Regions from separate parts of the Photobacterium sp. AWH4_225 genome, predicted to be linked through region 1. Evidence: riboswitches for the same ligand, from Rfam matches in the RefSeq annotation. Region 1 holds a riboswitch; each other region holds the start of a gene.
What was found. Region 1 has a riboswitch for thiamine pyrophosphate ahead of thiD (bifunctional hydroxymethylpyrimidine kinase/phosphomethylpyrimidine kinase). Riboswitches for the same ligand answer to the same signal wherever they lie in the genome.
Positions count from the first base shown of each region.

Region 2: linked by a shared signal. The riboswitch ahead of thiC (phosphomethylpyrimidine synthase ThiC) and the one ahead of thiD (bifunctional hydroxymethylpyrimidine kinase/phosphomethylpyrimidine kinase) in region 1 are both predicted to bind thiamine pyrophosphate.
Region 3: linked by a shared signal. The riboswitch ahead of thiB (thiamine ABC transporter substrate binding subunit) and the one ahead of thiD (bifunctional hydroxymethylpyrimidine kinase/phosphomethylpyrimidine kinase) in region 1 are both predicted to bind thiamine pyrophosphate.

Region 1 is NZ_JBSWTF010000004.1:2,313,813-2,317,090, forward strand. It holds gene ACXAD4_RS27570 (ABC transporter permease) at 1-376, opposite strand, end outside; gene ACXAD4_RS27575 (ABC transporter ATP-binding protein) at 363-1,151, opposite strand; gene thiD (bifunctional hydroxymethylpyrimidine kinase/phosphomethylpyrimidine kinase) at 1,172-1,999, opposite strand; TPP riboswitch at 2,073-2,169, opposite strand; gene ACXAD4_RS27585 (PhnA domain-containing protein) at 2,367-2,939, opposite strand; gene ACXAD4_RS27590 (hypothetical protein) at 3,196-3,278, shown strand, end outside.
Region 2 is NZ_JBSWTF010000001.1:11,417-14,694, forward strand. It holds fluoride riboswitch at 207-270, shown strand; gene ACXAD4_RS00080 (voltage-gated chloride channel family protein) at 354-1,721, shown strand; TPP riboswitch at 1,832-1,929, shown strand; gene thiC (phosphomethylpyrimidine synthase ThiC) at 2,048-3,278, shown strand, end outside.
Region 3 is NZ_JBSWTF010000002.1:56,623-59,900, reverse strand. It holds gene leuD (3-isopropylmalate dehydratase small subunit) at 1-514, shown strand, start outside; gene ACXAD4_RS16505 (DUF547 domain-containing protein) at 669-1,451, shown strand; TPP riboswitch at 1,603-1,730, shown strand; gene thiB (thiamine ABC transporter substrate binding subunit) at 1,840-2,820, shown strand; gene thiP (thiamine/thiamine pyrophosphate ABC transporter permease ThiP) at 2,858-3,278, shown strand, end outside.

The DNA.
Region 1 (3,278 bases):
GTATTGGCAGTAGCCAACGACGCAGAGGCTCAAAGACCAGCATTTGCAGGGCAAAGAACAGCCCCATTGCTAAGCCAAGAAGTAAACCAAAAAGGACTTCAGTGCCAGTTACCACTGTGTGGTGCCACAGAACATCTGCTCGTTCAATTAGCTTGGAGATAACAGCTACTGGGCCCGGCAATATAAAAGGCGGTAGGTCGAAAATAACGACACTGGCCTGCCATAGACCCATAATAATTGCCACGCTAATGACAAAGCGGGAGATATGCTGTGACAACAGTGATTTATTGACCTTACTGGTATGCTGATTAGCTTCTTGCTGTTCCAACAAAGGGTTCTGTAGCTTCGAAGATATCGATTGATCAGACATAATCATTCTCCAGCTCATTGATGATCCCTTGCTGGTGGGTTGCGAGCTCACCATCAAACTGTCTTGGCGGAAGATTCGAAGGTACGGGTAGCCCTCTGAGTGAAGCTGGGGTACCTGACATCATGTAGATTTGGTGGCCAAGACGAAGTGCTTCTTGCGGATCATGGGTGATCAGCAATACGGTTTTTCCTTCGAGTAATTTTGCTGAAAGAGACTGGAGCTTATGCCGTGTGACAGCGTCGAGGGCTGAGAAAGGCTCATCCATTAAAACAAGAGGCTTGTCTTGCATCAGAGTTCGTGCCAAAGCAACACGCTGGCGCATTCCACCAGAGAGTTGATTCGGCATCACGTCCGATTTATCGGCTAGCCCGACGGCTTCAAGCAATGCCAACGCGCGTAGTTTGTCTGCTTTTTGTGCTTTACCAAAGCGGGCACTCAAGCAAACATTGTCAATGACATTGAGCCAAGGCAACAGTAAATCCTGCTGGGCCATGTAAGCGATGTTGCCGGTTAGAGGCAATGCATTGCTGGTGGTGATATTACCACTCCATGTCACGTTGTCTTCGAGAAGACCTGCGAGGTGGCGTAGCAGTGTTGTTTTACCACAACCGCTCTTACCCAGCAGGCAAGTCCATTGACCAGCTGGCAGCTTAACATTTAACTGGCTGAATAAAGGTGTGCTGGCATCGTTATATCGAAGCATTAAATCCTCGATTTTGACAGCCATCCCTTTAGCAACATACGCATCGCCAGATGTGTTTAATGCAAGATTACTTTTCATCTTGTTTATTGCTTCCATGCTTACTCTGGTTTGAAATGGCCTGCAAAGAAATGGTTCACTGGGCCGTGACCTGAACCGATTTCAAGTTCATCAGCATGCTCGATTGCTTTGGTGATGTAGGCTTTGGCATGTTTTACTGCGTCTTGCAATGGATACTCTTGAGCAAGGAATGAGGCCGTTGCAGCAGATAACGTACAGCCGGTACCATGGGTATTGCGTGTTGCAATTCGCGGCGTACTCATGCGGATTACGTCGTTTTCTAGAATTAGCAAGTCGGTGCTGAACTCATCCTTCTCAAGGTGACCACCTTTGAGCAGGATTGAACGAGAGCCGATGCTACGTAATGCAGCGATCATATCTGTCATTGCTTGTTCGGTTTCAGGAAGCGCTGAGCCAATTAAAGCTGCAGCTTCAGGCAGGTTAGGGGTGATAACATCTGCCAGTGGCAGTAGCTCAGATTTCAGTGTTGAAATCGCATCTTGCTCAAGCAGTAAATCACCACTTGTCGCGACCATGACGGGGTCGATAACCAAAAACTTTGGTTGGTATTGGCGAAGTTTTTTGGCCACCATGCGAATAATATTCGCATCACTTAGCATGCCAATTTTAACGGCTTTTACATCAAGATCTGTAAACACAGCGTCAAGTTGCTGCTCAACAAAATTGGGGTCGATGCCGAGGATGCCGGTCACGCCTTGGGTGTTCTGGGCTGTTAGTGCTGTGATGACAGAGCATGCGTAACCGCCGGTTGCAGAAATAGCTTTGATGTCTGCTTGAATACCTGCGCCGCCGCCGCTATCAGAGCCAGCAATGGTAAGGGTAATTGGGGTCTTTGATGAAATTGGCATAGATACCTCTGTTAAGACGTAAGGTAGCCAATGCCATCGAAACTATTCATCGAGCCTGTGGAAGGTGCGAGATAGGGCAATGCAGCTAGTTCCCTACGCCATTATTAAATGGATCAGGTTCAACGGGTCCCACTACGTGGTCTCAGCGCTCGGCTCCCCGACTAACGGATATAATTTGTACTAAATGGCCAATATTGAATATTGACCTAAAAAAAACAGTTTTCTGGCTTAAATGCCTGAAGATGTGGCTAATCTAAACATGTTTTTTACGATAGGGCAAACATGTTAGGAATAAAATGAGGTGATGGATGAAGAATAATACAGAAGGAGAATAAGTAGGCAGCCACGCCGTGGCCGCCTGGGGTCATTACATTTTTTTGCAGTATGCAGCAATGATCACCATGTTAGTACCTGCCGCTTTACCTGAGATATGCAGAGGGTTATCTGTTAGGCGAATACCACGAACAGCGGTACCTTGTTTGATGACAAGGTTAGAGCCTTTTACTGGAAGATCTTTGATGATTGTGACGTTGTCACCCGCCTCAAGAGCAGTGCCGTTTACGTCTACTGTTTTGATAGCGTCAAGTTCAGCTAGGGCAATGCCTTTCTCTGCCCACTCAATCATGTCTTCTTCCATGTACATCATATCAAGCAGATCTTGGGCCCATGTTTCAGAAGACAGACGCTTAAGAAGACGGTAAGCCATTACCTGAACAGCTGGCTCTTGGCTCCACATGCTGTCATTCAGGCAACGCCAGTGGTTTTGATCCAGTGTTTCTGCGTCTTCGATCTCTGTACGGCAAGTTCCACATACCATCACACAGCTACCTGCTGTTTGGTCAGGAGAAGCAGGAACTTCATAAACGCTCAGACTGTCTTCTGATCCACATAGTTCACATTTAGCGCCAGAGCGCTCTTTAACGATCGATTCAATGCTCATAGGAATATTCCAAGGAAGTGTAATGGTCTTAGATACCATACAGGTAATTGTTCGGTTTATTATGCCATTTAATTCTGAGAAGAAAAGGAATGAAGATCAAGATCACATTACTCTCATTTTGACTTACGAACAAAAAACAGTCTAACCCGATAAGAAGGTAAAAATAATGCAACAAAAATGTAGGAGATATTGTTGAGTTGGGACTAAGATCAAAGTGCCTATCCAAGTAGTTACAGAAAAATAAATAGGAAAATGTATGAAAAAGGCACTTTTTTTACTTTCAGCTTTAGCACTTATTGGTTGTGATGATGAGGATGTCGTAAACACTGTATCAGGTAA
Region 2 (3,278 bases), on a different contig from region 1:
CAGCGCGTGTTAGGAGTAGTTCGAATCTCCGGGATGCCGGCCCAGTCCCCCCTGCCACCTTCGAAGCCTCAGCAGAAGTGCTGGGGCTTTTTTGCATATGTTGCTTCTGCGAAGCAATGTTGGGCCATTTCATTTTGCTAATTTATTATTTCTCTTGTTGTTAATAGGGATAAGCGGTAGCATTTGTTTATTGCCTTGGCGAAACCGCCATGGCGGGTGATGGAGTTCCACCTTTAACCGCTCAACCGAGATAATGACTCCTGCTGTAGTAGGATAGATCCGTCTATGGTGGGGCTTGTTATTTGCCATAGCATCTATCCTTGAGAGTAATTCGAGATAAAGATAGAAATGGTATGGCGCATCCATTAAGTTCAAATCCTAAAATATTCGTCCAGATCCTCCGTTGGACGCTACTCATCATTCCCGTAGCCGTTATTGTCGGCTCGCTCAATGCCTTTTTCCTTTGGATCCTCAGTGTGGCAACTGCGACCCGGATTGATAACCCGTGGCTTATATACCTATTACCACTGGCCGGTATCGTGATCGTTTACTGCTACCGCAACTTGGGAAAAAATTCCGAGGGTGGTAACAACCTCATTATGGATGAGATCCATGAGCCCGGTGCCGGTATTCCAGCCCGAATGGCACCTTTGGTGTTGATTACCACTGTGATCACCCACCTGTTTGGTGGCTCGGCAGGGCGTGAAGGCACCGCAGTGCAAATCGGCGGGGCATCGACCCACTGGTTGGCTCGCAAGTTCAAACTCAATGATGCGGATACCCGACTGATTCTAATTGCCGGTGTGGCGGCAGGTTTTGGTGCTGTATTCGGCACGCCGCTGACTGGTGCCATCTTTGCTTTGGAAGTGCTGGCGATAGGCCGCCTGCGCTATGATGCAATTATCCCTGCTTTGTTTGCTGCTATCTTGGCTGATGTCGTTTGTTCTGCTTGGGGAGTCCACCATACCCACTATCGGATAGACTTCCTTGAAACCATTACTCTGTTCGAACATGCTGTTAAAGTAGACCTGCTGATGATCGCTAAGATTGTGATTGCTGCCGTGGTTTTTGGTTTGGCAGGATACCTGTTCGGTGAACTGACCCATGCCTTTAAAGACATCTTCAAAGCGACACTCAAAAACCCGTATTTAATTGTGGTCGTGGGTGGTTTGATTGTCATCGGTGCAGTACAACTGATTGGTAACTACGACTACATTGGGTTGGGCGTCTATTCGAGCCGTGAAGGGGGAGTGAGTATCTTGACGGCCTTCCAGGAAGGTGGCGCTGAATGGTACAGCTGGCTACTCAAGTTGTTACTAACAGCCATCACCCTTGCTGCCGGTTTTAAAGGCGGTGAAGTGACTCCGTTGTTCTTCGTTGGGGCGACATTGGGCAATACCATGGCCTGGGTGCTGGGCGCACCGGTCGATCTGTTTGCTGCTCTAGGCTTTCTTGCTGTGTTTGCAGCAGCAACCAATACGCCGCTCGCTTGTACCATTATGGGCATAGAACTGTTTGGTGCTGAGCACATGCTGTACTTTGCCATTGCGTGTTATACCGCTTACTACTTCAGTGGCCATACCGGCATTTACTCGTCGCAGCGAGTTGCAGTACCTAAGCTTTTTGATTTGGAAGGGGCGCCGAAGATCACCCATAAGCTTGGTGAACTGAGGGAGACCCACTCGTCATTGCTCAAGACACTTGTGAAGCGTTTCAAATAAATTTGTAGCACTCAGTGGTGTTATGCAAAAGTAGCAATGTTTTTGCTAAATAAGTATTAAAACTGTGGGTTCTGCCTTGCCGAGGCGGAACCCCTTTCATATACTGCTAGTTCAACTTGTCGGAGTGCCATTTGGCTGAGACCGCATTGCGGGATCCGTAGAACCTGATCAGGCTAATACCTGCGAAGGGAACAAGAGAGACTCTTCTGTATCACTGTATTCACAGTGGCAGTATCAGACGACACTATACACCCTACGTATAGCCTCTTGTTTACGCACCCATCCGCCAAGCAACTTCCCTGTTATGGACAAAAAAGGAAATTGCTATGTCGAGTCGCAAACAAGCGAGACTGGAAGCGAAACAATTTATCGACTCACTGACCACCCAGGCTTACCCGAATTCCCGGAAAATTTATGTTACCGGGAGTCGTGAAGATATCCGCGTACCGATGCGCGAGATTGCCCTGGCTGATAGCCTTGTTGGTGGTACCAAAGAGTCCCCTGTTTTCGAGCCTAATGAACCGGTACGGGTCTATGACACCTCTGGTTTCTATACCGATCCTGAGCAGCCAGCTGATATTTATGCTGGCCTACCTAAGCTCCGTGAAAGTTGGATTGAGGAGCGGGGGGATACTGAGCTGCTGGACGAGCTAAGTTCTCAGTATTCTAAAGAGCGCTTAGCTGATGACACCCTTGATGAACTGAGGTTTGAACAACAGGCTCGTATCCGCCGTGCCAAACCGGGCAAAAATGTTACCCAGCTGCATTATGCCCGTCAGGGGATCATCACTCCAGAGATGGAGTTTATTGCCATTCGCGAAAACATGGGCCGGGCGAAATACCGTGATGAGGTGCTAAACCAGCAGCATCCTGGTATGGCATTTGGTGCCAACCTGCCACAAGAAATAACACCTGAGTTTGTCCGCCGCGAAGTTGCTGAAGGCCGGGCTATTATCCCATCGAATATCAATCACCCTGAAACCGAGCCGATGATCATCGGCCGCAACTTCCTGGTCAAGGTCAACGCCAATATCGGTAACTCGTCAGTTAGTTCGTCAATTGAAGAGGAAGTGGAAAAGCTGGTGTGGTCGACCCGCTGGGGTGGCGATACCGTTATGGATCTATCAACTGGCCGTAACATTCATGAAACCCGCGAATGGATCATCCGCAACAGCCCGGTACCTATCGGCACAGTGCCTATGTATCAGGCGTTGGAAAAGGTCAACGGTATTGCTGAGAACCTCAACTGGGAAGTGTTCCGTGACACCTTGCTCGAGCAGGCTGAGCAGGGCGTGGATTATTTCACTATCCATGCGGGTGTCCTATTGCGCTATGTCCCGATGACAGCGAAAAGGGTCACCGGTATTGTCTCGCGAGGCGGCTCGATCATGGCCAAGTGGTGCTTGGCGCACCACAAAGAAAGTTTCCTGTACGAGCACTTCCGGGAGATTTGTGAAATCTGTGCCCAGTACGATATTGCCTTGTCACTGGGTGATGGTCTGCGTCCTGGCTCGGTGGCTGATGCCAACGATGAAGCGCAGTTCAGTGAATTGCGTA
Region 3 (3,278 bases), on a different contig from region 1:
GCAAAAAGTGACCCGCACAGGTTTTGGCAAGCACCTATTCCATGACTGGCGCTTCCTAGATGATGCTGGCGAGCAGCCAAACCCAGAGTTTGTGATGAATGCGCCGCGCTACCAAGGTGCAAGCATTTTGCTGGCGCGCGAAAACTTCGGCTGCGGCTCATCCCGTGAGCACGCGCCATGGGCTCTGGCTGATTACGGTATCCAGGTAATGATTGCTCCGAGCTTTGCCGATATCTTCTACGGCAACTCGATCAACAACCAGATGGTGCCGGTTCGCCTGACCGAGCAGGAAGTCGATGAGATCTTCCAGTACGTCGAGGCAAACGAAGGCGCGGAGGTCACCGTTGACTTGGAGGCCATGCTAGTAACGGCCAACGGCAAGCAATATAGCTTCGAGATTGACGAATTCCGTCGCCACTGCCTACTGAATGGCCTGGACAACATCGGCCTGACCTTGCAGCACGAAGACAAGATTGCCGAATACGAAAGCAAGATCCCTGCGTTCTTGGCGTAACGCCGTTACTGTCTTCACTAAAAACCGATAACATTAACGCCCCGGCTCACTATGACTGGGGCGTTTTTTTGTCTTTTTTGCAATAAACCTAGCTACCAGCAGGTCGTCTAAGCTAAACCCTGTCGTCTCTTGGGACCAAGATTAAGGATGTTCTATGCGCTTTTTTGTCAGCCTGCTGTTTCTCTTGCTATCAGCCAGCACCGTTGCCGCCCCCAAAGCCGATCTCTGGCCTTACTGGCAGCAATATGCCACATCTAACTCACAAAAGGTTGATCACAGTCGCTGGCAGCGCCTGCTTGATAAGTACCTGGTCGTCCAGCCCCAACAAACCTTGTTTCGCTATGGCCGGGTTTCGGACGGCGACAAGTATGAACTGGACCGTTACCTGCGCGACCTGACCAAGCTAAACCCGCACCAATTAAACCGCAACGAACAGTTTGCTTACTGGGTTAACCTCTACAATGCCCAAACAGTCAAATTGATCCTCGATAACTACCCGGTCTCTTCCATCACAAAATTGGGTGGCTTCTTCAGCTTTGGCCCTTGGGATGAGAAAGTGCTCACCATTAACGGCAAGACGCTTTCCCTCAACGATATCGAGCACCGGATTTTACGTCCGATCTGGCGCGATCCGCGCATTCACTATGTCGTCAACTGTGCCAGCCTGGGTTGCCCCGATCTCCAGCCCGACGCTTTCACTGCAAGCAACACCGAACGCTTGCTGGAAAAATCGGCCACCCGCTTTATCAACAGCCGCAAGGGCGTCAACCCTCAAGGCAATAAAACCCAGCTCTCTTCGATTTATGAATGGTATGGTAGCGACTTCGGCTCCACAGCCCAGCTCCAAAAGCACATCAACCAGTACCGTCAAGGAGCATCAATTACCCTTGGTAACGTCAGCTATGACTACAACTGGTCGCTCAACGATGCCAAGTAGCCTGATCAACCGTATAGCTTCATCGATGGAGCTATTAGCACAGGAGACGTTTGCACAGGAGCCGTTCGCATAGCAGCCTTTAGCAAAGGACCAGTTAGCATAATATTGCCTTCCTGCTGGCAACCTGTATCCCGCCACATTACAATAACAAACGTTCTCATTGGGGAGCGCTTGTACCTGACCAAATAGGCCTTGTTATAAGCTGCTGAGATTGCTGCGGCAAAACCCACAGAACCTGATCCAGTTAGTACTGGCGTAGGAATTGAGTTCGCCACGGTAAGCCTTCTTATCTTGCAAAGCCGGCATGACGCCTGCTTTCTGCTCAACCCTGTGCCGCTCGTACGATTATTTTTCCTCTTGCCGGACGCAAGAGCATCAGGAGCGCATAGTGAAAAAATTACTCCCACTTGTTACGTTGGCCGCCATGCCGGCATTGGCTGCGGACAACACCCTTACGGTATACACCTACAGCTCTTTTGCTTCCGACTGGGGGCCGGGGCCTGCTATCGAAAAAGCGTTCGAGGCGCAGTGCGAGTGTAATTTGGAGTTCGTGGCATTGGACGACGGTGTATCCATCCTCAACCGTATCCGGCTTGAAGGTAAACGCACCAAGGCCGACATATTACTAGGTCTCGATAACAACCTGATTGCCGAAGCCAAGAAAACCGGCTTACTGGCCGAGCACCAAGTGGACACCAGCAAGCTAACCCTACCAAACGGCTGGAGCGATACCACCTTCGTCCCTTACGACTACGGCTACTTTGCCTTTGTCTATGACAGCACCAAACTGGAAACCCCACCGAAAAGCTTGGATGAGCTGGTCAACCGTGATGACCTATCCATCATCTATCAAGATCCGCGTACCTCTACGCCGGGCCAAGGCCTGATGCTATGGATGAAATCGGTATACGGCGACAAGGCCCCGCAAGCCTGGCAGCAACTGGCCGGCAAGACTGTAACTGTCACCAAAGGTTGGTCCGAGGCTTATAGCATGTTCCTCAAAGGCGAGTCCGATATGGTCCTGTCATACACCACCTCGCCAGCCTACCACCTGATCGCCGAGCAGGACGACAAGTACAAAGCCGCCGATTTCAGTGAAGGCCATTACATGCAGGTAGAAGTGGCCGCGAAACTGAAAAGCAGCCCGAACCAAGCCCTGGCGGACCAATTCCTGGCCTTTATGCTAACGCCTGAATTCCAGTCAGTGATCCCGACGGGTAACTGGATGTATCCGGTAACGGATGTCGCCCAGCCAGCCGAGTTCAAGCTGCTCACCCTGCCGGGCAAAGCCCTGGAGTTTTCTGCCGAAGATGTTGCCAAGCAGCGTCGCAGCTGGGTTCGCGAGTGGCAGCAAGCCTTGACCAAGTAGTAGGCACTTACTTTTGAATACACGCAACACCCAACTGATGCCCGGCCTGATCACCGCCGGGCTCATTCTTTGCCTGGTGGTAAGCGCCCTCGCCGCCCTGGTCAATGAAGCTAGCGATCTCGATATTGCCTCGCTATGGCATGATCCTTATCTACGTCACATTACAGGTTTTTCCTTCAGCCAGGCTCTGCTCTCAACCCTACTGAGTACCCTACCTGCCATTCCCGTCGCCTACGCGCTATCACGCCGGCAGTTCCCGGGCAAAGCCTTGCTGATGCGGATCTTTGCCATGACCTTAGTTTTGCCGGTACTGGTCGCGGTATTCGGCCTGCTGGCGATCTACGGCAACAACGGCGTATTAACCAGCTTACTGGCTAAGCTGGGATGGCAGGGCAGTTTCTCCCTCTATGGCCTGCAAGGGATCTTGCTCGCTCATGTATTCCTCAACCTGCCATTGG